DNA from 2 places in the Corynebacterium sp. H128 genome. Region 2 is predicted to be linked to the other one. Evidence: riboswitches for the same ligand, from Rfam matches in the RefSeq annotation. Region 2 holds a riboswitch; the other holds the start of a gene.
What was found. Region 2 has a riboswitch for cyclic di-AMP ahead of WG915_RS09785 (C40 family peptidase). Riboswitches for the same ligand answer to the same signal wherever they lie in the genome.

Region 1 (14,709 bases), on a different contig from region 2:
CAGCCTGTGCTTCTGGGCCGTCACCGACGATGAGGTCTTCGATAACCAGGTCTTCTGGTACTGGGCCGGTCTGTGGGGCGATTACTGGCTTTTCCATCTAGCTAGTCTCCTTGGGTTGACGAAAAATCTCTAGGTTCAACTCGGTAGCGGAGTTGGTTTGAAGCCGTTGCCGAGCGAACTTCACCCGCTGCTAAAAACCAATGAGCCAAACCTTTCCCACGAGCTTACGGCAATTGTGGGGAGGTTTGGCTCAAGGAGGGCTAAAACTAAGGCTATTTATCGCTTGTCGCGTGGGATGTACTCACGCAGAGTTTCGCCGGTGTAAATCTGGCGTGGGCGGTAAATCTTGCCATTAGGCTGGGAAACCTGCTCGACATACTGCGCGATCCAGCCTGGGAGACGACCCATAGCGAACAGAACCGTGAAGAAGTCGGTTGGGAAGCCCATAGCGCGGTAGATCAAACCGGTGTAGAAGTCTACGTTCGGGTACAGCTTGCGGCTGATGAAGTAGTCGTCTGCCAGTGCGATCTGCTCCAGGTTCATGGCCAACTCGAGAAGCTCATCGTTACCGTTCTGGGAAAGCAGCTCATGTGCGGTTTCCTTGATGATGGCGGCACGAGGATCGTAGTTGCGGTAGACGCGGTGTCCGAAGCCCATGAGCTTGACACCCTTTTCCTTGTTCTTCACGCGGTTCATGAAGTCGGTTGCGTCGCCGCCGTTGGCCTTGATCTCATCCAGCATCTCCAGCACGGCCTGGTTTGCGCCACCATGTAGTGGGCCGGAGAGCGCATTGATGCCAGCTGCTACGGAAACAAACATGTTGGCCTGTGCAGACGCCACCATGCGGACAGTAGAAGTAGAGCAGTTCTGCTCGTGATCAGCATGGAGGATGAGGAGCTGATCCAGAGCCTTCACATGAAGCGGGTCTACCTCATAAGGCTCGGTTGGGAAGCCGAACATCATACGCAGGAAGTTTTCGCGCGCATTCAAGGAGTTGTCTGGGTACATGTAAGGCTCACCATGGCGAGCACGGTGTGCATATGCAGCAAGCATTGGCACCTTAGCCATGAGGCGAATGGTGGCCTTATGCAGGTGGTCCGGGTTCAGCGGATCCAGAGTGTCCTGGTAGTAAGTGGAAAGAATGTTAAGCGAGGAGGCGAGCACTGCCATTGGGTGTGCGTCGCGAGGGAACACGCTGAACTGTGCCTTGAAGTCTTCATCCAAGAGGGTATGGTGGCGAATCTCATCATTGAACTTGGACAGTTCTTCCTGCGCAGGCAGTTCACCGTTGATCAGCAGGTAAGAAACCTCATTGAAGGTTGCATGAGCCGCGAGATCCTCGATGGCGTAGCCACGGTAACGCAGGATGCCCTGTTCGCCGTCGATATAAGTAATCTTGGATTCGGTCGAACCAGTGCTCACGTAGCCTGGATCAAAGGTGACTAGGCCAGTTTCGGCAAGCATCTTGCCAAGAACGACGCCGTCATTACCTTCAGAGGCCTTGACGATGTCCATTTCGTACTCGCCACCTGGGTAGTGGAGTACGGCCTTGTCGTTGTTATCAGAAGCCACAGTTTCCCTTTCAATCATTTACAGGTCAGGTTCCCTGCTGGGTTTCAAGCCTGCTCTAAGCGGGTAATGCTATTGAATTTTTGCCGCATGTGTCAGGCGTTTAAGCTATCCAACAAGCTGCTCGTATAAAGCAGCCACCGGATCACCGAGCATTTGAGCCACATCATATTGTACCTAAGGCACACCTACTCAATATGAGTAATTCTTTCACAACTTTCTTGAGAAGAGTTTCACTCACGTTGCAGCGGCAGCTTTTAGCATGAAGCATCCCTTGCTCCTTGAACCGTCGTCGCCATGGTTAGACTCTTCCCCACTGCGACGAAAGCTCACGGACCAACAGTGATCACCCAGTGGCCCGTGGGATGACACACATCATAGCAAAAATTGTGATGTCGCCAACACTTTTTCAGATTTTCCCACCCGATACCCCTTTACGGGCTTAACAATGCAGGTCAGTTAATTCGCAACGTTAACTACTTTGCCAATTCCTCTGCAATAAAACTCAATTCTGCAATAGTTGCAATACCTCACCCCCGTTCGTTTATTCGCCTGATTCATGCCGGGGATAGGGGCTAAAATACTTACATTCCGTACGCCCCAAAACGACGAGAAGGTTGCCCCAGATGTCTGAACAGTTCCCCGCCTTGCCCGCAGATCTCCTTCCAGCTGACGGCCGTTTTGGCTGCGGCCCTTCCAAGGTCCGCCCATCTCAGATCGAGGCAATAGTGGCGGGCAGCACCAGCATCATCGGCACTTCTCACCGTCAACCAGCGGTGAAAGATGTCGTAGGGTCACTTCGCGAGGGTCTGAGCAGCCTCTTCCAATTGCCCGAGGGCTACGAAATTATCCTTTCCCTCGGCGGTGCGACCGCATTTTGGGACGCAGCAACATTTGGCCTAATCGAGCAGAAGTCCGGGCACCTCTCTTTCGGAGAGTTCTCCTCCAAATTCGCCAAGGCATCACAACAGGCACCGTGGCTTGACACCCCGGTAGTCATAGAGTCGGAACCAGGTGAAGCTCCCGCTCCGCAAGCTATGGAGGGCGTAGACCTTATCGGCTGGGCCCACAACGAGACGTCGACAGGCGCAATGGTGCCGGTCACGCGCCCAGCAGGCACCGATGCCCTCATCGCTATCGACGCCACCTCCGGTGCTGGCGGGCTTCCCGTAGACATGTCACAGGCAGATGTGTACTACTTCTCCCCACAGAAGTGCTTCGCCTCTGATGGCGGCCTCTGGTTTGCTGCGATGTCCCCAGCTGCCCTCGAACGCATCGAAAAGATCAACTCTTCTGATCGCTTCATCCCTGCTTTCCTAAACCTCCAGACCGCCGTGGACAACTCCCGCAAAAACCAGACCTACAACACCCCAGCAGTGGGCACCCTGCTGATGATGGATGACCAGGTCAAATGGATGAATGAAAACGGTGGCCTCGACGGGATGGTGCAGCGCACTACGGAATCCTCGAACATTCTTTACAGCTGGGCTGAGGCCCGCGATGGCGCAACCCCTTACGTCAAGGACGCCGCTACGCGTTCCCTAGTTGTCGGTACGATTGACTTCGATGACAACATCGATGCCGCAAAGATTGCCAAGGTACTGCGCGCCAACGGCATCGTGGACATCGAGCCTTACCGAAAGCTCGGACGGAATCAGCTCCGGATTGGCATGTTCCCCGCAATCGATTCAGCAGACGTCGCAAAGCTGACAAAAGCCATCGACTGGGCGATCGACGGCGGCCTCGCCACCGCGTAACACACCCCACCAAATGCGCAGCAACTCCCACGTTGTTGCGCATTTTTGGTCTAAAGTGGTGAAAGACACGTCCATTCACGAAGGAGAATCCCGTGCGCGAACTCAAGTTGGTTGTCGAAGAATCCACCGCATCGTCGTTGGTATTTCGCGCCGACGGCGAGGACTTCTTCGTCGAAGTAACTCAAGACTTGCAGTCGCTTATCAGCGGCGAACAACCTGCACCAGTCCTGGAAGCCACCACTGAAGAAATTGTACCGGCGGAACCAGAAACCGTAGCCGAACCCGTAGCCGCAGCTCAACCGGCCCGCGAGGTTCGCGAGATCGATCCCCGCCTGTCCGCCCCACTTAAGATGCGTCCCCGCGATATCCAGGAAAGGATCCGCGCTGGTGCGAGCATCGCCGAGGTAGCTGCAGAAAACGATGTCACCGAAGCCCGCATCGAGGCCTTCGCACACCCTGTCCTGCAGGAACGCGCCCGAGTTGCCGATATGGCCAAGCGCTCCCACCCTGTCCGGGAAGATGGCCCTGCAAAACTGACCTTGTGGGAAGTACTCGCCACCGCTTTCGCAGCTCGCGGTAATGACCTCACGGCATCCACGTGGGACGCTTATAAAGATCCAGCTGGGCAATGGGTTGTGCGCGTCTCCTGGCAAACCGGACTTTCCGATAACGTCGCGGAATGGTCTTATCACAGCCACGGTATGAGCAACGCGACGGCTGTAGCCCGCAATGCGGTTGCCGCCGATCTGACAGACCCTGACTTCGGTCAACCTGCCGTACGTACTTTGTCTGCTGTACAGCGTTCGCAAGAACCGGCTGAGGTCGAAGAGGTCCAAGAAGCTGAGGACGAGTTCCTCCAGCATCCTGACGCTACGGAGCAGCCACAGAAACGGCGTCGCAAAGCTGTGACCCCGCATTGGGAAGATGTCCTCCTCGGAGTGCGCACTAACACCAAAAGGCCAAGGAGCTAGGGACAATGCAACCGCACGATGCTGTAGTAACGCTGTGGTTTGTGAATGCTGATGACCCTGCTGCAGTACTCAGCGCCTCCCCCAAGGCGGATCGCGGATTCGGCCGTAAGTACCTCGCGTTGATGGACCCATCGTGGCCGATCAGTGTCTTTGGAGAGTTTCCGCTGAACCGGTCCGTCCCTGTTTCTAAAGGCGAGTTTTATATCGCCGGCTATCCCGGCATCACCGTGGTTCAAACCCTCGTACAAGACATGACCGTGCTATCAGAGCTCGATCCTAAATTGCTGGATTCGATCGCCGCGCGCAATGTGTTTGCATTTGCTGAAAACACCGACACGGGTTTCGGCGGGCTCGCCCACTGGCAGGAAGGCAAGATCCGTCGCAGCTTCTGTGCCCGCAGAGACCGCGTTTACGAAGACATTGGTCTACCAGAGCCCTTCGAGAGCCCCTACTGGGCAGGTGAGCGCGGGGCCCCAGGTGCCGGCATCGACCTTCCATTTGATCCTATCGAATTGGTGCGGGAAGCCGACTCCCACTGGCTCGGCGTAGACATTTCCGCCGATGGCCCTGATCTTTTCGTGGTTGGCTACGCCATCGACGGACGCAAAGAGCCAAGGATTGAACCGCCACGTCCCCGCAAAGATGTGCGTTCCATTGTCTACGATGCATCGGCCAAGCTTGGACTCGGCCCCCAGCATTCCGAATACGATGACTACGAGGAATTTCCTTCTAGTTCGCCCGGGATGGATGCCGGAATGCAAGCCCGCAAAGTTGCGGACGCAGTGCTAAAGTTCTCCACTCGCGCAGCCAAGAATGCTGGCCGCAGCCTAGCTAGCCTGCGGGAAATGCTTCGACACACAGACCGCGATTAGCCCAACCCGAGATCGGGTTATCAGGGCTCTTGGTGTGTGCGCTGACGCTCATAGAAGGCGATCGCCGCAGCAGTGGCCAGATTGAGAGAATCTGTGCCTGGCGCCATCGGGATTTTGGCTCGTACGTGAGTCGCACGCATCGCATGCTCGGTAAGTCCCGGACCTTCAGCGCCGATGAGCAGCGCGACTTTGTCAGGATTGCCCGCTAGGGCTTCCTTCAGCATGGTGTCCGTGTTAGGGGTGAGCGACACCAGATGCCATCCGTCTTCCGCGAGCTGAGACAGGCTGCGCTGCCAGTTGCGCGGAGTGCCATCCAGATACGCAAACGGCAATCGGAGAACATGCCCCATGGATACCCGCACAGCTCTCCGATAGAGGGGATCCGCGCAGGCGGCGCCAAATAGTACGGCATCTACTTCCATACCCGCTGCGTTCCGAAAGAGCGAACCGATATTTTCGTGATCGCCGACGCCTTCCAGGATGGCGATGGTCTTCGCGCCATCCAGAGCCTCCTGCACGCTCGCGGGTTCCACGCGTTCTGCGGCAGCTAGGAGACCACGGTGCATATCAAACCCAGCCACTTGCTTGAGTGTTTCCCGAGAGATCACGTAAATGGGGATCTCCGCCACGAGTTCTGCTACGCCTTCTTCTTCGAGAAAGCTCCGGATCTTCGCATCAAAACCGACGATTGTCTTTACTGGGTAACGCGACTCCAGTAAACGCCTTACAATGAGCGGCCCTTCCGCGATAACCAACCCCTTGCCCCCTTGGTCTGAGTTCTTGAGATCCCGAACAGGGTCTAGTCGTGGATCGGTGGGGTCATCAATCTGGATGAAGTTAGTCATAGCAGGCTCATTCTAAATGCTAGGTGTGTTGCTAGGGAATCCGGAGCTCCGGGAAAGCCACAGCCGCCGCACCCAGTTTAAGTAGGTGAGACGACTGAGCGAGGCGGCTGTGCGAGGTGGCTAAGAGGGGCGTTGCTTAGCTAAAGAAGGACATGACAGGGTCAATGGCGAAGTACACCAAGAACAATGCCGAAATGAGCCACAGTAGCCAGTGGACTTGTTTGCCCTTACCTGAGGCGAGCGCCATCAGCACGTAGGCAATAAATCCAACGCCGATGCCGTTGGCAATGGAGTAAGTAAAGGGCATAACAACGATGGTCAGGAACGCCGGGAGCGCGATATCAAAGCGATTGAAGTCAATCTCGCGAATCTGTCCCATCATGAGTGCACCGACGATGACCAGCACTGGCGCAGCCGCTTCGATCGGGACAACGGAGTACAGCGGAGTTAGGAACATCGCGAGCAAGAAGAGGATACCGGTCACAACATTGGCCAGGCCGGTGCGGGCGCCGTCGGCAATGCCAGCCGCAGAATCTACGTAAACCGTGTTGGAGGAAGCGGACATTCCACCACCGATGATCGCGCCACAGCCTTCCACAATCAACGCCTGCTTCATATCAGGCAGATTGCCATGTTCATCGGTGAGACCGGCCTGCTTACCTAGCGCGGTCATGGTGCCCATGGCATCGAAGAAGTTGGCCAAAACCAGTGTAAAGACCAGCAATGTAGCCGCCAGGACACCGACGCGAGTGAAGGCCCCCACGAGGTCCACAGCACCCACGATGGACAAGTCTGGCATCCCGCCGAGAGAAGAAGGCCACTTTGGTACAGCTAGGTTCCAACCGGTTGGCACTGGCTTCCCGTCGACGAAGGACGGGCCAGCCCCGGTGAGAGCCTCAACGACCATGGCGATCAGCGTGGTGAGAACAATGCCGATAAATAGTCCGCCACGAACATTTCGGGCGACCATGATGCCACAGATAATCAAACCGATGACGAACACGAAGGTTGGCCACGAAGCGATTGAACCGTTAATTCCCAGGCCAACCGGAACCGTCGTACCCGCCGCATCTGGGATGCGGCGTACGAAGCCAGAATCAACCAAGCCAATCATTGCGATGAACAAGCCGATACCCACGCCCATGGCTGCTTTGAGAGCATCAGGGATAGCATTGAACACGGCGATACGGAATCCGGAAATGGCCAACAAAACGATGATGATGCCGTCGATCACCACCAGCCCCATGGCCTCTTCCCAGGTCAATCCTTCACCGGCCACCATGGTTACCGCTACCAATGTGTTGATTCCCAAGCCAGTGGCAATACCAAAGGGATAGCGCGCAACGAGCCCGAAAAGAAGCGTCATCACACCTGCGGCCAGTGCTGTGGCAGCCGCGACCTGAGGAATCCCCAGCGCATGGCCGGTGTGGTCCTCAATAGTGCCGATGATCAGCGGATTAAGGATGATGATGTAAGCCATCGCGAAGAACGTGACTACGCCTGCACGCACCTCAGTGCCCAGCGTGGAGCCACGCTCCGTGATGGAAAAGAATCTGTCTAACGCGCTCTTAGGCGCAGTGGCGGTTGCCGTCATAAGAACTCCAAGTTTGCTTCGCACCGCAATTGTTGATTGGTGCCCGTTACACAATCGCACCTAGAGCAGGGCTTTAGCAACCGCGGCGGTACAATTAACAAAACTATTCGCAGATGGGACGCACCCGATAGTGACCAAAATCCTCATCATTGATAACCATGATTCCTTCACTCATATCCTCGCTGATTTGGTTTTTCGAGCCGTCGGTATCCAGCCCGAGGTAGTTCGCAACAACCAGCCACGCCCGGAAGCCGACCTCGTCATCATCTCCCCCGGCCCGGGCCACCCTGCTGAGGCTGCCGATATTGGCTCCTCACGTACCGTCCTTGCCGAGGACACTCCCGTCATCGGCATCTGCCTAGGGCATCAGGCCATTGCTCTGGCGGCGGGGTGCACAGTCGATCGTGCGCAGCATCCCAAGCACGGCCTTAGCAGCGAGATCACCCACGACGGCAGCGGGTTCTTCGCTGGGCTTCCTTCACCACTGCAGGTGATTCGTTACCACTCCCTCGATGTCCGCGAAACCGAAGCCAGCCGGATCGAGGTTCTCGCGCGCGCCGAAGATGGCACCATCATGGCGCTCCGCCGCACCGACAAACCACAGTGGGGTCTGCAGTTCCATCCCGAATCCATCGGCACCGAGCATGGGGTACAGCTGATGCGCCAGCTTATCGACGCCACCGGTGTTATCCCCACCTGGCGACGACGCCGCTGTGCGGTAGTTGATCCTGCGGCCCTGGTGGCAGCTATGCGCCGGGAGCATCCAGTTGTGTGCTGGCTCGACTCCTCCGACGGCTCCGGCATGCATCTTATCGGCGCTGGTTCAGAGTTGGTTTCCCCGCACCAGATCCCTGTCGGAATCCTGAGTAGCGATTCTGATCCCGCCCCGGTCACTTTCGTACCCGGCGCGATGGGAGTGCTCCCTTATGAAGCCACTGCGGGTATCGACGGCGGCGAATTCGTTTCCGGCAGCTTGCTCGTTCCCAAAATGGTGTACCAACTCATTGACGATGCTGCCTGGCTAATCTCTCAGGATGATTCTGCGCTACCGGAGCTAACATCAGCGCCCAGCCCGGCGCGGATTGCGGCACAGGTCGAAATGCGTCACAGTCGAGCGGACTATCGGCGCTTGATAGCTCAGTGCCAAGAAGCTATCGCAGCCGGCGACTCCTATGAGTTGTGTCTGACTACCAGTGCGCGGGCCTCCTACGAGGTTGACCCTTTAGCCCTTTATTTGAGGCTTCGTGAAGTAGCGCCCGCCCCGATGGCGGGCCTGTTTCTGGGCGAAGTTTCAGTCCTGTCTTCCTCCCCGGAGCGCTTCCTTTCGATCCGCAACGGCACCATCACCGCCAACCCGATTAAAGGCACTCGTCGGCGTGGTGCTTCTGCAGCCGAAGACACCGCTCTGGTCAATGATCTCAAGGCTAGCGTGAAGGATCGTGCCGAGAACCTCATGATCGTGGACTTACTCCGCAATGATCTATCCCGCAGCTGCGCCCCGGGCAGCATCCACGTGGCCGAGCTCTGCCAGGTGTATACCTTTTCGCAGGCTCATCAACTCGTCTCTACGATCGTCGGCCAGCTTGAGGCTGACCCGCTTAACGCTATGCGAGCGGCCTTTCCTGGCGGGTCGATGACTGGTGCACCAAAACAGCGCTCCATGGACATCTTGGCGGAACTCGAGGAGCAACCCCGTGGCTATTATTCGGGCTGCATGGGGTATATTTCCGCCTCCGGTGAAGCAGACTGGGCTATATTGATCCGCACCGTAGTGCAACATGGCAGCCAGCTCAGTTATGGGGCAGGTGGCGCTATTACTGCGCTGAGCGATCCTGATGAGGAATACGACGAAGTGTTAGTGAAGATGCAACCCTTCCGCCTGTTGTTGGAGTCTTGATGCGCGTCACCAGTTTCCGTATGATTTCTGGCCACGTGCGCGGCCTCTCCTACCACTTCGAACGTCTAGGGCTTGATGAAGAACACGTGGAACAGGTCCGACGCCAACTACGCCAAGCAGGAGCAGCCGCATGCTTCCCTCTTGTCTCAGCTGCGGGGGATGTAACGCTGCGTCCCGATCGGCGGGTCCCGATGACTGTCACGATAGATCCCATACCGCATCTGGATGAACGCTCAGACCCTACTGTGAAAGGACCTGACTTGGATTGGCTCGCGCAATGCCAGCAGCTGAGCAAACGGCGGGGCTACGACGAAGGTCTCCTTGCAGATGCGCGTGGCACCATCGTAGAAGGAGTGTTTTCGGCGTTGCTGGTTTTCGAGGAGAACTCAGCGGTGTTCTCCTCGCATCCACGCGCATTGCCTTCGACGACGGCGCGGTTGGCGCAGGAGTTTTTCCGGGAATGTGGCATTCCCATGCAGCACCGGCTTTTGGAGCTAGCCGATCTGGAGAAGGGGTGCTGGCTGCTCAACGCGTTTTCGGGGGCTCGAACTACTCGCGGTCATGATCGGTTAGCCCAGGAGTTTAATTCCTGGGCTTGGCGCCACGCTGAACGTGTCTAGAACTGTTCGTCGTCGAACGCTTCGTGCTCCGTGGCAGCAAGGTTTTGGGCCGGAGGGGTCTCAGAGTGAGCGCCGCAACCATAAGCTGCATGCACTACATGTCCGTCAGCCGCGAACTCATTGAAACACACTCCGAAGAAGTTTCCGACATCTGCAGCGGCGACATAGAAGGCACAGGTCTCACACTTAAGCTGGGATTTCTCCGCACTTTCCGTTGTTGGCCCAAAGGCTTCGCGCCATCGTTCCAGGGCTCCCTGAAAGCCAACTGAAGTGAGTTTGTGTCCGCCTTCGAGCTCCGTCAGGCGTTCGTCGTCGACACGCGGCGGAATGTACAAACCGGGTTGGAGATCCCCCGGCTGCACGCGATCCTCATAGGGAACCCACTCCGGGGCGCGCAGAGCATCCCGGCCCGGCATGAGGGCGACCTCGTTAACTGTGACGAACCGAGAGCCCTCGGCGCATGCCAGCACCACGTTCCACTCCCAGCCACGGTAACCAGGCATCTGGGCTTCGAAATGATGCGTCACAGCGTTCTTGTTAAGGACCGAAATCCCCGAGTGCACACCACTGGCGTCTTCCCCCATATCCGCGAGTGCATGCCGGGCTAGCTTCACTGCACGGGCATCAAAGAGCGGTCCGTTTGATCGTTTGCTTGAAGTTCCCACTCCCCCATTATGTCCGATAGGGCAAAATTGATTTCTATGAGATACACATTCGGCGCGAAATTGCTCGGATTCATCGGGCTCAGTAGCCTCCTCCTGAGCTGTAGCAGCAGCCCTGAGGTGGCTATGCCGGAAGAGCTTCGAACCGAGATCCTCGCTACTCATCCCGGCAGCACAGCTGCTTTCACCCAAGGCCTGGAAGTAGACCGCGCAAATCCGAATCAGCTTTTGGTGGGAACCGGCTGGCATGGCGAGAGCCGGATTTACCGTCGCACCATCGACGGTGGAGAGCTCGCATCGAAGGACCTAAAACCCAGCGAATTCGGCGAGGGTATCACCCAATCCGGGGACCATATCTGGCAACTTACCTGGCAAAGTGGCGTCGCCTACAAGCGTGATGCCACCTCGCTCGAAGTAATCGACCAAGCCCCAATTAGTGGCGAGGGCTGGGGATTGTGCGCCATGGATGACCATCTCATTATGTCGAACGGTTCCGCAACGCTCCAGGTGCTGGATCCGGACAGCTTCGCGGTACAAGGAGAGATTCCAACTGGCATCGATAAGCTCAACGAGCTCGAGTGCGTAGACGGTCAAATCTATGCCAATCGTTTTCTCACATCAGAAATTGTCCGGCTGGACGCTGCCGGCAAGGTTACCGCGCGTATCGACGCCAGCAGCCTGCCGAACAACGCAGCACAAGACCCGAACAACGTACTAAACGGCATTGCCCACATCCCTGGCACTGACCGATTCTTAGTTACCGGGAAGCGCTGGCCCGATCTTTACGAAGTTCGGTTTGTGCCGGCTGATTAACTAGCATTGATGAGCATGGCTAACGTGCGCAAACGCAATTTGACTCAATTCCTCATTTTGATCATCGCGGTGGTCGCGGTCATCGCGGGCTCCATCGCCTTTCAAAATTGGTGGAATAGCCGGCCTGGCCCGGCCCCAGAAGCCGTAGCGATCAAGGCTAATGGGCAGGAAGTCCTCCCTTATACGGTGTGCGAACCGGGGGTCGAGTGCCCCGAGGGGAAGATTCCACAGATCAGCGTGCCTGCAGATGGCTCCCTGCGGATCGAAGTTCCCAAGGACATTTACGATCACGATTGGTCGGTGCTGAAGATTTACGATGATCCGGCTGCTAATGACCAGCACTATTTCAAAGCCAACGAGGCCAAGGACATGGAGATTCCCGGATCTCTAGACGGCGAACCTCGACCACGCTTGGTTGTGGTCGAGGTATCTACAGTTCTTATTGGACGCAACGCCGCTGGGGCGGAAACTCCCTACACAGTGGTGTGGTCCATCAACGCCAAGGAATCCTAAACGTCGAGTTCCTTCGCCACAGCGCGGAGGATTTCCGCCACCTGGCGTCCTTCCTTGCGATCCGGGTAACGCCCCGCTAACAGCGGGGATTGGACGGAATTTTCCAACAACGTGATCATGTCCGAGACCATTGAGTGCAGCTCGTCTGGCTTGTACTTGTGCTGCGGCTTCCGTGCTGGGGCATCATCAAGCACTTTGACGCGCAGCGCCTGAGGGCCGCGACGTCCAGCGGCGAAGTCGAATTCGATTCGTTGACCAGGATGTAATTCAGTCACGCCTTTGGGCAATACCTGTTTATTTACGTAGACGTCTTCATCACCTGGATTGGAGACGAAACCAAATCCGCGTTCAACATCGAACCACTTCACTTTGCCAATAGGCATGATCGATCCTTCCCTAAAGATTCTCGTTCGCGCTCGGGAGCCTCTGTGGGGTTCTCGTGCCATTACCCACCGCTGGTTCGGTAGCGCGCGATAAGGATAAAGCTTGAAGTATAGCCTAGTTGTAACCGCAGTTCGGACTACTAACCAACCCCCGCTAGCCGTCACCACACGAAACATCGTTAACACCTGTTCCACACAAACGCGAGCCGTGACACAGTTCACAAGAAAAATTCTTTCGAGGCGAGCTGGGGTTTTAGTCCAACATTGCCCAAAGAACTACAAATCCACCACCAAAACGTGACTCTTTCGTGACAAACCATTACTGTTAGATAACAAGCACGGCGCTCGTTACTATCTTTTCTTTCGCCTAACCTTGTCTGGGAAAAGATATTCGAGCATATGGTCAGTGCAAACTTGAACACCATCCGTACATAACTTCATTGCAGACAAGGGCGGGGAAACCACTTTCTGGGGTCTTCCCTTGGGGTGAAGCCACGTTCTGTGGCCAGGCACATATATCCTCCGCCTGAACCCGACAGCTAACCTCGCAGGCGTAAATGAGAGGAAAACTTTTAACATGGCACGTCACGCTGCTAAGACCGTATCCTTCAAGGCAAAGTTCGCTGCCTCCACCGTCGCTTTCGGCGCTGCAGCTACCCTGCTCGCCCCTACCGCCTCCGCTGCTACCGACTCCGACTGGGATCGTTTGGCAGGCTGCGAAGCCGGTGGCAACTGGAACATCAACACCGGCAATGGCTACCACGGCGGCCTGCAGTTCTCCCCATCCACCTGGAGCGCTAACGGCGGCCAGGAGTTTGCCCCTTACGCGTACCAGGCCACCCGCGAGCAGCAGATCGCCGTTGCCGAGCGCGTGCTTGCCAGCCAGGGTTGGGGCGCATGGCCAGCTTGTTCCGCCAGCCTCGGACTGAACTCCCCTGCCACCCCTCGCACCGCTGCAGCCACCCCAGCAGCAGTACCTTTCGATGCTCCAGCCGAGCAGGCCGCACCTGAGGCTCCTGCTGCCGCACAGACCGCTGCAGATGCCGCTTACGCACAGGTAGAGGCTCAGTTTGCAGCTCGCGGAATGGAAGTTCCAGCAACTGTCAAGGCTTACTTCGAAGCCAACAAGGGCAACATCAACTCTATTCTTGGCGCAGACATCAACCAGATCGCTACCAGCTCTTAATTTTGTAGCGCGCTGAGCTTTTCACGGCGCCTACCTGCTTGCCCGACTCGGCAAGCAGGTAGGCGCCGTTTGGCATTTCAATTGCCTTTTGCCTTGACTGGCAGCAATCAACCTACCCCCATTGCGGGCAAAATTCTCGACTCCCCCTGAACCCCAAAATTGGAACTCGCTCCGCTTTTCACCGGAACAGCATCGCCTTTTATACACCCAACCGCCCCCGAATTTCGGGATTCGCCATTAGCAAAACTCACATATCCTCACATCTTTACAATTTTGCGAAGACGAACATTTACACTCAACTACACCCCTGACCTCAATTTACCTGCAATTCACATGGCGTTTGTGTAGCGTCTCACATGATCTTCACAAAGGTGACAGACGCCGCATTTAGTACTTGAGGTGAATATGAAATCCGCAACACCAACTCCGGAAGAGTTTCTCGCGGTAAGCGAATCCGCCGAGTTCCACGAACTCCGCAGCACTTTCCGGAAGTTTGCCTTCCCCATCTCCGTCGCGTTTCTGGCGTGGTTCATGTTTTACATCATTACCGCGACTTTCGCGGTGGACTTTGTTTCCCAGAAGCTATATGGCGCCATCAACATCGGCATGGTCCTCGGCTTGGCCCAGTTTGCGACCGCAGCCCTAGTCACTTGGCTCTACGTCCGCTTCGCAGACAACAAGCTCGATCCAGCCACCGCTGCACTGCGCGAGCAGATGACCCGAACCTCTCCAGAAAGCAAGGTGTAGTAATGAACCAGATCTTGGCAGCTGGCGAGCAAGTCTCTACCGGCAATCCGATTCTCAACATTTCCATTTTCCTCCTGTTCATTGTCGCGACCATGACCATCGTTGTCCGTGCGACTCGCACCACCTCTCAGAAGGGCTCTGACTTTTACACCGGTGGCGCTTCCTTTTCTGGCTGGCAAAACGGACTCGCCATTTCTGGTGACTACCTCTCCGCCGCGGCCTTCCTCGGTGTCACCGGCGCAATCGCACTGAGTGGTTATGACGGCTTCCTGTATTCCGT
Region 2 (14,709 bases):
TGTGCCATTCCACGTACTTCAGCCACAGCTCGACGGGCGCCCAAATTGCGTAAGGGATGAGGATGAACCACACGCGCTTAAACAGCAATTCCGCCAGCGTGAAGTGCAAAACCTTGGCAGCCAAGAAGCCACTGACTACAAAGAACAGTGGCATCCGCATCGGGTCCAGAAAGGCATTTACTTTGGCGGGCCAGCTTTCAAGCCCATTGGGCACCACTAGGGTCGCGTGCAGAAACAACACACCGAGGATTGAAAGTCCCCGAGCTGCGTCGGGCCAATCCAGGTATTCTTTCTCAACCTGCGCCGCCATATTGCCTTACTTGTTGCGATTAACTACTAGAAAACTGGAATCCCATAGGATTCTCCAGGGTTTTCCTAGGTTAACCCAAAGTAAAGTGCGGGGCCAAACTTAGAAACTACGCTCCGGGCATGGCTGCTGGCGGATATCCCCTGCCAGCTTCCAAGGATTTCTTCACGTCAGCTGCATAAACGTCGACATAGGTCTGGCCCGAAAGCTCCGCCAAGACGTGCATCACATGATCGGTGAGTTCGCGCTGCGTGCTGTATTCATTCGCATCCAATCCGCGTTCCGCAGCGAACTGCATTGGATCTATCGGGGCACCAATGACAATGCCTACCCGCGTTGGTCGCGGTATCCACGAGCCGATGGGGTTTGCCTTTCGGGTTCCGATCATCGCCACTGGAATGATCGGGGCCTTGGTGGCCATGGCAATACGCGCCATTCCCGTCTTGCCACGGTATAGGCGTCCATCTGGGGAGCGAGTTCCTTCCGGGTAGATGCAAAGGACGTCGCCACGCTTGATAACGGCCTCACCTGCATCCATAGCTGACTGCGCGGCGTCACCCGAGCTGCGGTCGATAGGAATCTGGCCGACGCTGGTAAAGAACCAACGCTGCAGTTTCCCCTTCACACCGGTTCCGGTGAAGTATTCCTTCTTAGCCGGAAACGTAATTTGCCTTGGGCACAGTAGCGGCAGGTAGAAAGAATCCATCACTGCCTGGTGGTTCGACACCAGTAATGCCCCGCCCGTTGCTGGGATGTTTTCCGCACCAATAATGGTCGGACGGTTGTAGACGCGCAAGAACGGGCCAACAAAGACGTTCTTAAACAGCCAGTACCACTTGTTGCGCATCTCGACTCTCCACCTCGGCCTTGAATTACTGAACTTTTCCAACCTTACCTTGGGCTGTGCCAGCTTTGCCCATTGTGCGCCCTGTGTCTGCTGCAATCCTTGCCATTCGGGCCGCACCGATGATGCCGGCATCGTTACCCAACTGCGCCAGCTTCACCTCAGGAAAAGGCCGGTGACCGGCTCCGACGATCTCCCGCTGCGCCTTCTCGACGGCCGTGGGCAGGAATACATCACCATCCGCAGACACACCACCCCCGAGGACAATCAGTTCGGGATCGAAGATATCGCTAGTCATGGCGAGAGTAACCCCGAGCCAGTGGGTGAAATCAGCCATTGCGGCCAGCGCTATGGGGTCTTCAGTGCGCGCTGCCGCAATCACAGATTCCCCGGTCCACGCTTGGTCTGAGGAGCCGTGCTGTGCGCTTAGCTCGATGGCCGTAGCAGCGAGCGCTGTCCCCGAGCAGTATCGCTCCAGGCAGCCACGCTTGCCACATGGGCATTCTCGGCCGTCGGGAACCACCGGAAGATGCCCAAGCTCCGGAGCGGTGCCAAATGCCCCGCGATATATTTCACCGCGGTGAACCAGCGCAGCCCCAATGCCGGTGCCAACGCTGACCAGCACCCAGGTCTCAGCATCGCGCGCTGCGCCGTAGGCCGCCTCCGCTATCGCTGCGGAGTTTGCGTCATGTTCCAACGCAACGGGCACAGGAAGCCGGGCAGCTAGTCGTTCTTGCAATGGCGCATCGCGCCACGGCAGATGGGGGGCGAAGCGCACCCTTTCGCGCCCTGCGGTGAGGAAACCAGCTACTGCGATTCCTATTCCAAGCACGTGGTACCGCTCGATGAAATCCATGCTCATATGAACGATCGAGTCTTCCATGCTGCGCTCAGTCCCGTAAGACTTCAGCTGCATACGTTCGACGATCGTGCCATCCGCAGTAACGGCGGCGGCCCGCAGGTTGGTACCGCCGATGTCAAACCCTAACGTGACGTGATCGAGTTGCTCAGACACTGCAGCCACCTCCCTCTTCCCTTGCCATACCAAGCAAACCCGTTAAGTATAGCGTGGGTGTTAAGGACGTAACACTTCCTGGAAACGCGCGCCCAGCTGCTCCCACGTCCAATTCTCCCGAACGTTTCGCAGACCGGCCTCCCCCATGGCTGCCCTCAAGGTCCCATCTGAAAGCAGTGTCAGCAGTTCGTGCTCTAGGCTTGCTAGGTTTCGGCCGTCAATGACTCGGCCGCTCTCAGGGGTGACGGTCTCCGGGGCGCCACCGGAATTCCCGGCGATAACTGCGCATCGTGCGGCCTGTGCCTCAAGATAAACGATGCCAAGGCCCTCAACGTCCAACCCCCAGCCTCGCGTCCGGGCTGGCATCGCGAATACGTCACTAATAGCTAGAGCGCACAAGCGTTCCTCATCCGAGACTCGTCCGGTAAACACCACGCCATTCCCAGCCATTTTCTTCAGCCGGGTGCAATAGCTGCCGTCCCCAACGATCAATAGTTGCGCTGCGGGAAAACGTTCACGAATCTTGGGCCACACTTTAATCAAGGCGTCTTGTCCTTTGCGCGGGACGAGCCGCGAGATGCAGCTGACCACTGGCCCGGATTCAAGGCCCCAGCGCTGCCGGAAAGCAGCTAAGGCCTCTGGGGCGGGACTGAGAAACGCGTCCGCTGCGACCCCCGAAGGCAGGTGCGCAAACCGGGTGCCGCGTCCAAAGGGCCGCGCTAATCGACGCCGGGTGTATTCCGAAATGTATGTCACCACATCACAGCGTTGGCCGATCACACCTAGGCACTGGCGCGCCACCGGGAGCATCGACCAACCGACTTCATGTCCATGAGTGGAAGCAACGATCTTTCGTGCTCCCGCGGCACGTGCCTGCCCAGCCATGAGAGCCAAGGGGGCAGCAGCGCCAAACCAGATAGTATCCACTTCATGTTCGCGAATGAGTCGTGCCATTTCCCGTGCAGTGGCAGGAGTCGGCAGCATCACTCGATGTGGCCACCGCACCACCGTATAGGGACTCTCCGCATCCCATGCCGCAGCGGCAAGTGCGTCCTGAGTAGAGGCGAAAACAATCACATCTCGGGGATCGAGCGTGGCGAGGAAATCGCGGACATAAGACTGAATCCCGCCTATGGTGGGCGGGAAATCATTAGTCACCAGGAGAACCTTCATCGGATGTAAGTCCTAATAGCGACGCGCTCCATAAAACGGCATGGAATCCATGTTCACAACCTGCAGCGGGATGCCGTAATCAGATGCGTGGACAATCTTTCCATCTCCCGCGTAGATGCCCACATGTGTGGCACCGGGATAGAAACCAACGACGTCGCCAGGCTGCAGCGCAGCCCGGTCAACAGGCGCGCCGCCAGCCATTTGAGCTTGAGAAGTACGCGGCAAAGACTTGCCCTGTTGTGCGTAGGACCAGACCACTAGGCCCGAGCAATCGAAGGTATCCGGGCCAGCTGCACCCCAACCATAGGGAGCGCCGATCTTCGTCATTGCTACCTCGAGGGCTTTCATCCCCTCAGCGTTAGTCGAGGTGATCCCAGCGAGACTGTGCTTGACGGGGCCATTCTTACGCTCCCACGCGGCACGCTCTGCCGGATTGAGCTCGTTGATCCGCTTCTCAATCTCCGCAATGCGCCCCCGGAGCTCCTTGTCCTGCGCCTCCAGTTCGGACTTCTTATGGTTCAAATCGCTCACTTGGAACTCGGCTTCTGCCTCTAGCCGTGCGGCTTCGCCATGAAGCCTTCCGGCTTCTGCCGATTTTGCACGCTGTTCATCCAACGCGGCTTGTGCACGCCGAAGATAAGAGGAGATGTAAGCGGAACGGTCAATAGCATTCTGCGGGCCATCCGAATTGATGACGGTGGTGATTGGATCAATCAAAGCGCCACGGTATTTAGTGGCCGCCAGCTCGTCCACTACTCCCTTTGCCAGCAATTCTTCCTGCCGCGCTTGTTCCGCAGCTGCCGTCGCAGTCTTTGATTGTGCCCGCAGTTCACCAAGACGGTGTTCTTTGGCATCAACATCGGCCTGCAGCTGCTTGAATTCCTCGCTCTTTGTGGAGACTTGCTCAGAGGCAGCGTCTAGCGCCTTCACCAAGCTATCCATGTCATTAGCTTCGGGAACGCTCGGTGCGGTGGAGACGGCTGGATCAGCAAATGCTACTGGGGCCGCCAATGGAAGTAGTGCAGAGGATCCTGCAATTAGCGAAGCAAGTACCACTCCGCGAATCGACGAAGTTTTCACAGGTGAAATGACCTTTTCAGTAACAAGGAGGCACGGGAGAACCAGAGAGTCTTGCGCGTGCGAATTGCTTCTCAGAATACGTCATTAACGACGCAATAACCAATAGCACATCCGTTGCGCGATTTGTCCCAAAACGACGATTGCCCAGCCCGAATAGCCGGGCTGGGCAAAGGAGTCAATGCAAAAACTAGAAGCGCACTGCGGAGTGGTACGGCATGTAGTCCAATGGAGACTCAGACAAAGGGGTGCCTTCGTTGAGAGCGTGAATAACGGTGCCATTTCCGGAGTAGATGCCAACGTGGGAAGCACCATCGTAGAACGCAACGATGTCGCCTGCCTGCAGCTGGTCACGAGAAACTGGGGTACCTTCTGCGGCCTGTGCGTAGGAGGTACGAGGGATGGACTTACCGACCTGGCTGTAAGCCCAGGAGGTAAGACCAGAGCAGTCAAAAGCGCTTGGGCCAGCGGCGCCGTAAACGTATGGGGAGCCGATCTTGGAGCGAGCGGCGTCAACAATAGCCTGGCCATTGTTTGACTGCGGTGCAGCGACGGCTGCGGCTGCTTCGTTCACGGAAGCGTAGCTCACGGTCTGCCCCTGGTTCTGCAGCGCAGGAACCCACTGATCAGCACCTGGCACATTGGCCAGGTTTGGAACGTTTTCAAGGCCAGGAACCTCGACGGTCATTCCGGTGTTTGGTACTGCTACCGGAACAGCGTTTGCAGGCTGCGCGAGGGATACAGCGGCGCCAACAGCTACCGCGGATGCGGCGGTGCGCTTAGCGATGGTCACGTTCGAACGGGTGTGCTTACCCATGAATATTCTCCAAATCTTCCAGTGAGCCGGCCGGGTTAGCTGACGGATTAGGAAACGGAAGCTTCCCCTCCCCACTCGATCCCCTATTAAGGACTCTCGCGGCGAGTACACCCCAGATAAAAGGTGGTTCCCCGACTCGGATGTAGCGGACTGAAAATTAATCCAGTTCCACAACGCCCGATTAGGCATTATTTCGGTTGTATTCCAGGTATCGCCCAAATGACATTTGGCGCGTCCCGTAATGTCTCGACAAGATTACGAAATTGCAACGACGGATGTCCAACGACGCACCGGCCTCACAGGCCGTTACAAGCTTGTTACAAACAGTGGAACTACTACAGACTCGCCATCAGCAGAAAGCTACCACTTTAAGTAAACCTGTCGAACAATAGGCATGCGCTGGGCAAATACTAAAGTTGCAAACCTGAAATTAGAGCACTTAGGGCCACGAAACCACCAGTTCCGTAGCCTTAAAAATTAACACTGTGGCCTTAGTCACACTGCAATCCTGTGAGTCACAGCCACACCAGCAGTCACAACCGCAACCGATCTTAATCCATGCGAATTTGGGTCACATCATCGACCCCAAGTTGCTGCCATTGGCGGGTCTAAAAATAGGGCAAAAAAGAACTGGCGCCTCTACCCCAACTTTCGGGGTAAAGGACGCCAGCACTCTAAGTTGCGCAGTCAGGGTGGCCGTTAGCGGCCATTCTCCTCGTCTTCAGCGCGGGTGCGCTTCTGAAGCTCCTCAAACATACGAGCTTCTTCTTCATGGTTCTCGTGAGCACGCTTGTTCTTAAGTGCTACGAGTTCCGCGTCATCAGACTTGAATGCAGAGCCATGGCTCAAGGAATCAGCGAATCCGAGTTCATTCATCTGCTTAGGCACCTTCGCGCCAGCGTAAGGCAATGGCACTGGGTGACCATGTTCGTCCACTGGGCCCAGTGGCTGGTGCACCTCGATGAAGGCACCGTTGGACAGCTGGTGGATGACGCCGGTTTCGATACCGTGCTCCAGAACTTCGCGGTCAGAACGCTGCAGACCCAAGCAGATGCGGTAGGTCAGGAAGTAGGTGATCGGAGGCAGGATGATCAAGCCGATACGACCGACCCACGTCATCGCATTCAGCGAAATCTGGAAGTGGTAGGCGAACAGGTCGTTACCGCCAGACAGAGTCAGCAGGAAGTAGAACATGAGAGCCATCGCGCCGATAGCCGTACGAACGGGAACGTCGCGCGGACGCTGCAACAGGTTGTGGTGAGCATCGTCGCCGGTGATCTTCTTCTCGATCCATGGGTAGGCGAACAGCAGCACCACCAGAATGCCGAGCATGATTGCTACCCAGAATACTGCAGGGATGGTGTAGTTACCGAGGTAGAGCTCCCACGCTGGCATGACACGGGCCGCGCCGTCAGTCCACAGCATGTAGATATCAGGCTGGGAACCAGCGGAGACCTGTGCCGGGTTGTAAGGGCCGAGGTTCCAAATGGCGTTAATGGTGGTGACACCGGCCATCAGTGCAAGAACACCGAAAGTAAACAGACCGTAGGCTACAGACTTCACTGCGAACACTGGCAGGATTCGAACACCGACGACGTTGTTCTCCGCACGGCCAGGTCCAGGGAACTGGGTGTGCTTTTGGTACCACACGATTGCGAGGTGAGCCGCGATCAGCGCCAGGATAATGCCCGGGATCAACAGCACGTGCATGATGTAGAAACGGTCAAGCATGATTTCCGATGGGAAGTCACCGCCGAATACTGCCCAGTGCATCCAGGTACCGATAATAGGCAGGGATACCACGATGGCAGACATGATTCGCAGGCCGACACCAGAAAGCAGGTCATCAGGCAGGGAGTAACCCATGAAGCCTTCAGCGACCGAGAGAATAAGCAGGATGCAGCCGATGATCCAGTTCGCTTCACGTGGGCGTCGGAAAGCACCGGTGAAGAAGATACGCATCATGTGAACCATGATGGACACTGCGAACATCAGTGCAGCCCAGTGGTGCATCTGGCGGATGAAGAGGCCGCCACGGACCTCGAAGGAGAGGTTCAGGGCGGTCTCGTAGGCACGAGACATTTCGACGCCGTTGAGCGGAGCGTATGCGCCGTCGTAGATCACCTTGGTGATCGATGGATCGAAGAACAGGGTCAGGTAGACACCGGTCAACAGCAGAATGATGAAGCTGTATAGCGCTACCTCACCCAGCATGAAGGACCAGTGGGTTGGGAATACCTTGTTGATCTGGGTACGAACCATCCCGGAGATGGTGTACCGAGAATCAACGTTATTACCGATTTCAGCTAGCTTGTTGCTCATGACTTACGCTCCCAGAATGCAGGGCCGACAGGCTCAACAAAGTTGCCTGCAGCGACGAGGTAGCCCTCTTCGTCCACGGTGATTGGCAGCTGTGGCAGTGCACGAGCCGCCGGACCGAACAGTGGCTTGCCATGACGCAGCGCGTCGAACTGCGACTGGTGGCAAGGGCAAAGAATACGGTTGGTCTGTGCTTCATAAAGGGAAGTCGGGCAACCAATGTGCGTACAGATCTTGGAGTACGCGTAGTAATCGCCGTAGTGGAAATCTTCCTGGTTTTCGCGCTCGATCACACGCTCAGCATCGGCGCTGCGTAGACGGATCAGCATAACTGCGTTGCGTGGGCCGTGAATGGAGTGCATGTGCATCTCGTACACGTCCAGCATTGGGTCGTAGTTATCGCCGTCGTTGACATCTTCTTCGTAGAGCGGGAAGACGGTCTCCATTGCGGCAGCAGATAGATCCTCTGGGCGCATGCGTACCAGGCGGGTAACACCAGTGGTGCTGTAGTGCTCACCATGCTTTTCTGCAATTGCGGAGGTGTCTCGGCCGAGGTAGACCTTGGCGCCTTCGTTAGCCTTAGTCCACCCGGAAGTCCACAGGGTGCCGTCACCGTTGTAGTCCAGTGGGCCTTCCTTTGGCTTCCATGGGTTCTTGATCATTCCACCGAGCGGGAAGATGATCGTCAGGCCAGCCAGAGCGGCTGCCGTACCAGCGATTCCCTTCAGCACCTTGCGGCGACCAAGAGTGGATGTATCCCAAGAATCGTTGAGCAGCGCAACCAGGGTTTGACGATCCACTTCCTCAGAAGGGCCGTCGTGGCGACGTTGCACGGAGATCTCTTCCGGAACGAACTTCTTCTGGTACAGGGTCAAGCCAAAGGCCAGGCTCAGGATGGACAGGCCCATCGTAGCGCCGAGCAGTGGTGTGTAGAGGCTGTACCAACCCAGACCTTCTTCACCGTGACCCTTGTACTCCCAAGGCCAGAAAATGTAGACGGCCATGAAGGCCAGTGCAAACACAGCCCCGAGAGCAAACCAAATGGTGACCGCGCGCTCTGCGCGCTTCTCAGCGGGATCGTTGGCATCTGGGAAACGCTCCTTACGGAACGCAACCGTGACATCGTCCAACTCGGTACCAAGACGAGCAAGTTCTTCATTGCTCATGCCGCTCAATTCCTTGGCGGTGTACTTCTTTGCTTCGTTATTACTCATGAGCGAGATCCAATCCACAGTGCAGCCGCGATCAGAGTCGCGATACCGACGAGCCACATCAGCATGCCTTCAGCAACTGGACCAATGCCGCCGAGGGCGTAGCCACCCGGGCTTGGGGTTTCTTTAGCATTCTTGATGTAGGCGATGATGTCCTTCTTCTCGTCCTCAGTCAGCTGACGGTCGGAGAACTTAGGCATGTTCTGTGGACCGGTGAGCATTGCCTGGTAGATCTCCTGCTCGTTGGCAGGGTCGAGGTAAGGAGCGTACTTACCGGAGGAGAGGGCACCGCCCTTGCCAGTGAAGTTGTGGCATGAGGCGCAGTTCAAACGGAACAGTTCGGAACCACGAGCAACGTCTGCCGGGTCGATCTGACCGTCGAAGTTCTTGCCACGAAGAGACTCCATAGCTACTGAGCCGTCTTCATTCTTCACGATCTCTGGGCCACCGCCATTGGCGTTGACATAGGCAGCGATAGCGAGAGTCTGGTGCTCGTTGTAGCGAGGGTTCTTACGGGCTGCTTGTGCTTCGTTACGAAGCATAGGCATACGGCCCGAGTGCACCTGGAAGTACACTGCGCCTTCACCGACGCCGATGAGCGATGGGCCGCGGCCTTCAACGCCCTGAAGGTTGACACCGTGGCAGGTGACACAAGCGACGTCGTAGAGATCCTTGCCCTCGGCAACGAGAGCCTTCTCATCGACATCGGCCGTGACAACCTGTGCGTCCGGGGTGAATGCGGAGGCGAGGAGGCCTGCGCTGGTAAGGCCGAATGTGAGCGCCGCGGCGCCGGCAACAGTCCGACGTACCTTTCGACGGCTCTTGGCCTTCTTAGCAGTGCTCGTTGCGTCTGCAACGATCTCCTGCTGCTGTGGGTTGGTTTCCATCATTTCCCTTAAAACTCGTATTCGGAAAGTGAAGGGCTGTAGGCCGAATGAAGCACTTTAGGTGAGTCCAAACGCTTCGGCCGCTACGGCCTACTGAATGAAGTAAATGGTGATAAAGAGGCCGATCCAGACAACGTCAACGAAGTGCCAGTAATAGGACACTGCCATTGCCGCGGTCGCCTGAGCCGGGGTGAATTTAGACTTCGCGATACGAAGCATCACGACGACGAATGCCAGCACACCTGCAAGCACGTGTGCGGCGTGGAAGCCAGTCGTAATGAAGAAGGCTGAACCATACACAGAACTCTGGATGGTCAAACCATGCTCCACGAGGTGGTAGTACTCATAAGCCTGGCCGAGAAGGAACACGGAACCCAAGAGAATGGTTACTGCGTACCAAAGGCGAAGCTTAAAGACGTCACCTCGCTCCGCTGCGAAGACGCCAGCCTGTGCCGTAAAAGAAGACGACACCAGAATGACGGTGATAGTCAATGCGTAAGGAACATTGAGGTGTCCAGTACCCCAGTCCCACGCTTCTCCCTGGCCGTTAGCGCGAGATACAAAGTACATCGCGAAAAGACCAGCAAAGAACATTAATTCCTGAGACAGGAACACAACCGTGCCGACACTGACCATGTTTGGTCGGTTCAATGCCACAACACGCTGTGGTGCTGCCATACCTGTATTTCCTACTGCGCTCGTCACGCGTTCTAGTATGCCGGTAATCGTCGCCTAAGTCACTTTGAACCCCCCGCTACACAGGGGAAATCCACCGAAAGTCGCAGGCCGTATCATCATCATTTTTCGGGGGAATTTTTTCTACCCCCATGGGAACTATCCCAGAATTTTTCCGACTCAAGCGTTTGTGCAGGTCAGTTGAAGTATTATCCGCACCACTCCCCCAAGCGGCAGGCCGTCTATTAATTTTATCCGAACCATCGGCAACTTTCACAGGATTCACCAATGTATTGCGGAGATTCATGTCACATTTACTGCGGGAACTTTATCCGAAAATTACAACTTTGGGTTGACCCCCACCCCACAGCCTGGGTCCGGGCCATCATGTAATCCCTGAGGGTCTGCGCAGGCCATGGACGTCGACAAGCAAGCCCTAACGCCATACAAAACAGCAGCAGGCTCACCGAAATGGCGAGCCTGCTGCTATAGGAATGACTAGCTTAGTGCTTTTCCTTTGGGATGCCGTACTGGAGGTTCAGCATGGTGCCGGACCAGATCAGCAGTACGGCGCCGAAGGCGATCAGCCAGTAGTGCATATACACGATGCCGAAGCCAAGCACAGCGATCGCGCCGGACATCACAGCTGGCCAGACGGAGCCAGGGCTGAAGAAGCCGAGCATACCGGTGCCATCCTCAACTTCTGCTTGCTCCCAGTCCTCAGGAAGCACGTCGAGACGACGCTCGGTGAAGTGGAAGTAACCACCCAGCATGAGGCATAGCCCAGTAGCCAGCACTAGGCCCGTGCCGCCAGCCCACTCCATGCCCTGCAAGTTACCGGCATCCGAAACGTGCATGGTTGAAACGATGTAAACAATGGTGACCACAACCAGAAATGCGGCCAGACCGTACATGATCTTTGCGGAAGACTTCATTTTTAGTCAGCTCCCTTACTTTGCTGTTTCATTGAGTTCGACAGCGTTGTCTGCATTACGACTGTCCAGACGACCGGAGACGAATGGAGCGGTGGAGGTCGCATATGGAGCCTCGCCGATAGCCTTCAGCGCTTCAGAGTTAGGCGCCTTAGGGTTCTGGTTACGGAATTCCATGTACTGCTTGAACTTGTCGGCCGAAACGACGCGGATCTCAAAGTTCATCATTGCATGGTAGGTACCACACATCTCGGCACAACGACCGACAAAGGCGCCTTCTTCTTCAATCTTTTCAACCTGGAAGGAACGCTGGGACTTGTTCATCTCTGGGTGTGGGTAAGCATCGCGCTTAAACAAGAACTCAGGAACCCAGAAGGAGTGCGCAACGTCAGCGGATGCCAAGTTGAACTCGATTGGGGTCTGGGATGGGAGAACCAATACTGGAACTTCATCGGTAGTACCCAGAGTTTCGATCTGGTTGAAGTGCAAGTAGGACACATCCGACTTGGACTTGCCGTGAATCGGGCCGCCAATGCCGTGCTCCTCCATGTAAGCCTCGTCGATCTCAGAGGCTTCAGCCTGGTCTTGACGGGCCTGATCTGTGCCCACATATTCAGCTCCGGTTGGAGAGAAGGCTGGGGAAACCTTGGAGTAACCGAACTTCCAGTTCCACTGGTAAGCCGTCACATCCACGGTGACCTCTGGCTCCTTGTCCAGGGCTGTGACCTTGTCCTGAGTCTGAACAGTGAAGAAGAACAGGGCCATGACGATGAGGATCGGCATGATGGTCAGGACCAGTTCCAACGGCACGTTGTACTGCAACTGCTTAGGGAATTCATCCTTACCAGCCTTCTTAGCCCGCTTCGCGGAGAATGCTGGGATCGAGTAGAGCATCAGAGCCCACATAATGATGCCGATGATCCAGGCAGTCACCCAAGTCCAGACCCAGAAGTTACCCATTGCAGTTGCTTCCGGGGTAATACCTTTCGGCCAACCCATGCGCAGGGCATCAAAGAGACCGTTTTCTGGCGGCGCTACATCACAACCAGCAAGTGCGAGGCTTCCCGCGCCAATTACGCCGGTGAGCAGCGCTTTACGGTGAAAGCCGCGCTTGTTTCGCTGTTTCACGTGTGTCTACCTTCCTGTTCCACACAAACCAAAGGACACTAAGTTCCCATTCCTAACTGTGCAGAATATCGCACTTTGCAGGGAATTCCATGCCGATAGGCGCCGTGGGGTTAACCGCATTAGCTACTACCAGGCTTTCAAGAGAGAGGAGTGCTGCAATTTCGGGCCATTTTGCAGGTACAACTCATCACATTTGTAACCTAACTCACAGACTTTCCCGCCCTCAACGGGGGCTTACTTATGGTTGATATCAAGACGTTAGTGTAAAACTGACGCATTCCACCGCAGCGCTGCTGCCCGTTTTCTGGCGCAAGCCCGTACAGTTGCAGTGTTGATAGCTGTCCTTTCACTTTAGACAGCACATAGATTCAGAATCGAAAGGGTTAAGTAGACGTATGTGTGGCCTTCTCGGCATGCTGACCGCTCACAGCAACGCGCAGGAATTCGACGGCGCGATCCGCCATGCTCTCCCATGCATGCGACACCGTGGACCCGACGACGCTGGCACGTGGCATGACAATGACGCAGTCTTCGGCTTCAACCGACTTTCGATCATTGACATCGCGCACTCTCACCAGCCACTGCAATGGGGTCCGGAAAACCAGCCGGATCGCTACGCAATGACCTTTAACGGTGAGATCTACAACTATGTTGAGCTCCGCGCCGAGCTGCAAGAGTTGGGTTATACCTTCAACACTGAGGGTGACGGCGAACCAATCGTCGTAGGCTTCCATCACTGGGGCACCGACGTAGTTAAACACCTGCGTGGCATGTTCGGGATTGCAATTTGGGACAGTCAGGAAAAGCGACTCTTCCTAGCGCGTGACCAGTTTGGCATCAAGCCGCTGTACTTTACTTCGACCGCTGCCGGTACCGTATTCGCTTCCGAAAAGAAGTGCATTCTAGACATGGCACAAGCTATCGGTTTAAGCAACGATCTAGACAAGCGCGCGATTGAGCACTACGTGGATTTGCAGTACGTGCCAGAACCTGAATCGCTACATGCAGACATTCGACGCCTCGAATCCGGTTGTTTCGCCGTCGTTAAGCCTGGTGGCGAGGTTGAGGCACAACGCTATTTTGAGCCGAAGTTTGAAACACGCCCTGTAAGCAATGAGCATGATTTGTTCGACCGGATTGCTAAGGCGCTCGAGGATTCCGTCGAGAAGCATATGCGTGCTGATGTTACCGTCGGCTCTTTCCTCTCCGGCGGCATCGATTCCACGGCCATCGCCGCGCTCGCCAAGCGTCACAATCCGAACCTGTTAACCTTCACCACTGGTTTTGAACGCGAGGGCTACTCCGAGGTCGATGTTGCAGCCGAGTCCGCCGCGGCTATCGACGCCGAGCACATCGTCAAGGTGGTCTCCCCTGAGGAATACGCCGCCGCAGTTCCCAAGATCATGTGGTACCTCGATGACCCTGTGGCCGATCCTTCCTTAGTTCCGCTGTACTTCGTTGCCGCCGAGGCCCGCAAGCATGTGAAGGTGGTTCTCTCTGGCGAGGGGGCCGATGAGCTCTTCGGCGGCTACACGATTTACAAAGAGCCGCTGTCCTTAGCTCCTTTCGAAAAGGTCCCGGCACCGCTACGTCGTGGCCTTGGTATGTTGGGCAACTCGCTTCCCGACGGCATCAAGGGCAAATCCCTGTTGCAGCGTGGCTCCATGACCATGGAAGAGCGCTACTACGGCAATGCCCGCTCCTTCAACTTTGAGCAGCTGCAGCGGGTTCTCCCCTGGGCTCGCGAAGAGTGGGACCACAAGGACGTTACTGCCCCGATCTACGCCAAATCTCGAGACATGGACCCGGTGGCCCGCATGCAGCACTTGGATCTGTTCACCTGGATGCGCGGTGACATTCTGGTCAAGGCGGACAAGATCACCATGGCGAACTCCCTCGAGTTGCGCGTGCCTTTCCTAGACAAGGTGGTCTTTGACGTCGCGGAGTCTATTCCTTATGACATGAAGATCTCCCACGGCACCACCAAGTACGCCCTACGCCGTGCGATGGAGGGTATCGTGCCGGATCATGTGCTGCACCGCAAGAAGCTCGGCTTCCCGGTGCCCATGCGTCACTGGCTCGCTGGTGATGAACTCTTCGGGTGGGCCCAGGACACCATCAATGAGTCCCAAACGGAGCACATCTTTAACAAGAAGGCTGTGCTCGAGATGCTGAATGAGCATCGCGCAGGCGTATCCGACCATTCCCGTCGCCTTTGGACTGTCCTTGCCTTCATGATCTGGCACGGTATTTTCATGGAGCGCCGCATCGATCCACAGATCGAAGAAAAGGACTACCCGATCCATCTCTAGAAACGGCGAATC

Region 1: linked by a shared signal. The riboswitch ahead of WG915_RS03350 (transglycosylase family protein) and the one ahead of WG915_RS09785 (C40 family peptidase) in region 2 are both predicted to bind cyclic di-AMP.

The regions. Positions count from the first base shown of each region.
Region 1 is NZ_JBBHKW010000002.1:285,353-300,061, forward strand. Features, by position in the region: gene fkpA (FKBP-type peptidyl-prolyl cis-trans isomerase FkpA) at 1-97, opposite strand, end outside; gene WG915_RS03290 (citrate synthase) at 277-1,590, opposite strand; gene serC (phosphoserine transaminase) at 2,196-3,326, shown strand; gene sepH (septation protein SepH) at 3,419-4,297, shown strand; gene WG915_RS03305 (DUF6928 family protein) at 4,303-5,169, shown strand; gene WG915_RS03310 (TrmH family RNA methyltransferase) at 5,190-6,014, opposite strand; gene WG915_RS03315 (NCS2 family permease) at 6,151-7,608, opposite strand; gene WG915_RS03320 (chorismate-binding protein) at 7,739-9,505, shown strand; gene WG915_RS03325 (aminotransferase class IV) at 9,505-10,125, shown strand; gene WG915_RS03330 (DUF3027 domain-containing protein) at 10,122-10,709, opposite strand; gene WG915_RS03335 (glutaminyl-peptide cyclotransferase) at 10,827-11,600, shown strand; gene WG915_RS03340 (DUF2771 domain-containing protein) at 11,610-12,113, shown strand; gene WG915_RS03345 (cold-shock protein) at 12,110-12,496, opposite strand; cyclic di-AMP (ydaO/yuaA leader) riboswitch at 12,915-13,065, shown strand; gene WG915_RS03350 (transglycosylase family protein) at 13,074-13,682, shown strand; gene WG915_RS03355 (DUF485 domain-containing protein) at 14,088-14,429, shown strand; gene WG915_RS03360 (solute symporter family protein) at 14,432-14,709, shown strand, end outside.
Region 2 is NZ_JBBHKW010000010.1:76,086-90,794, forward strand. Features, by position in the region: gene WG915_RS09760 (acyltransferase family protein) at 1-310, opposite strand, end outside; gene WG915_RS09765 (lysophospholipid acyltransferase family protein) at 417-1,154, opposite strand; gene WG915_RS09770 (ROK family protein) at 1,180-2,166, opposite strand; gene WG915_RS09775 (glycosyltransferase family 4 protein) at 2,227-3,339, opposite strand; gene WG915_RS09780 (C40 family peptidase) at 3,352-4,419, opposite strand; gene WG915_RS09785 (C40 family peptidase) at 4,607-5,233, opposite strand; cyclic di-AMP (ydaO/yuaA leader) riboswitch at 5,244-5,391, opposite strand; gene qcrB (cytochrome bc1 complex cytochrome b subunit) at 5,933-7,555, opposite strand; gene qcrA (cytochrome bc1 complex Rieske iron-sulfur subunit) at 7,552-8,766, opposite strand; gene qcrC (cytochrome bc1 complex diheme cytochrome c subunit) at 8,763-9,653, opposite strand; gene ctaE (aa3-type cytochrome oxidase subunit III) at 9,741-10,355, opposite strand; gene ctaF (aa3-type cytochrome oxidase subunit IV) at 10,829-11,260, opposite strand; gene ctaC (aa3-type cytochrome oxidase subunit II) at 11,276-12,385, opposite strand; gene asnB (asparagine synthase (glutamine-hydrolyzing)) at 12,781-14,697, shown strand.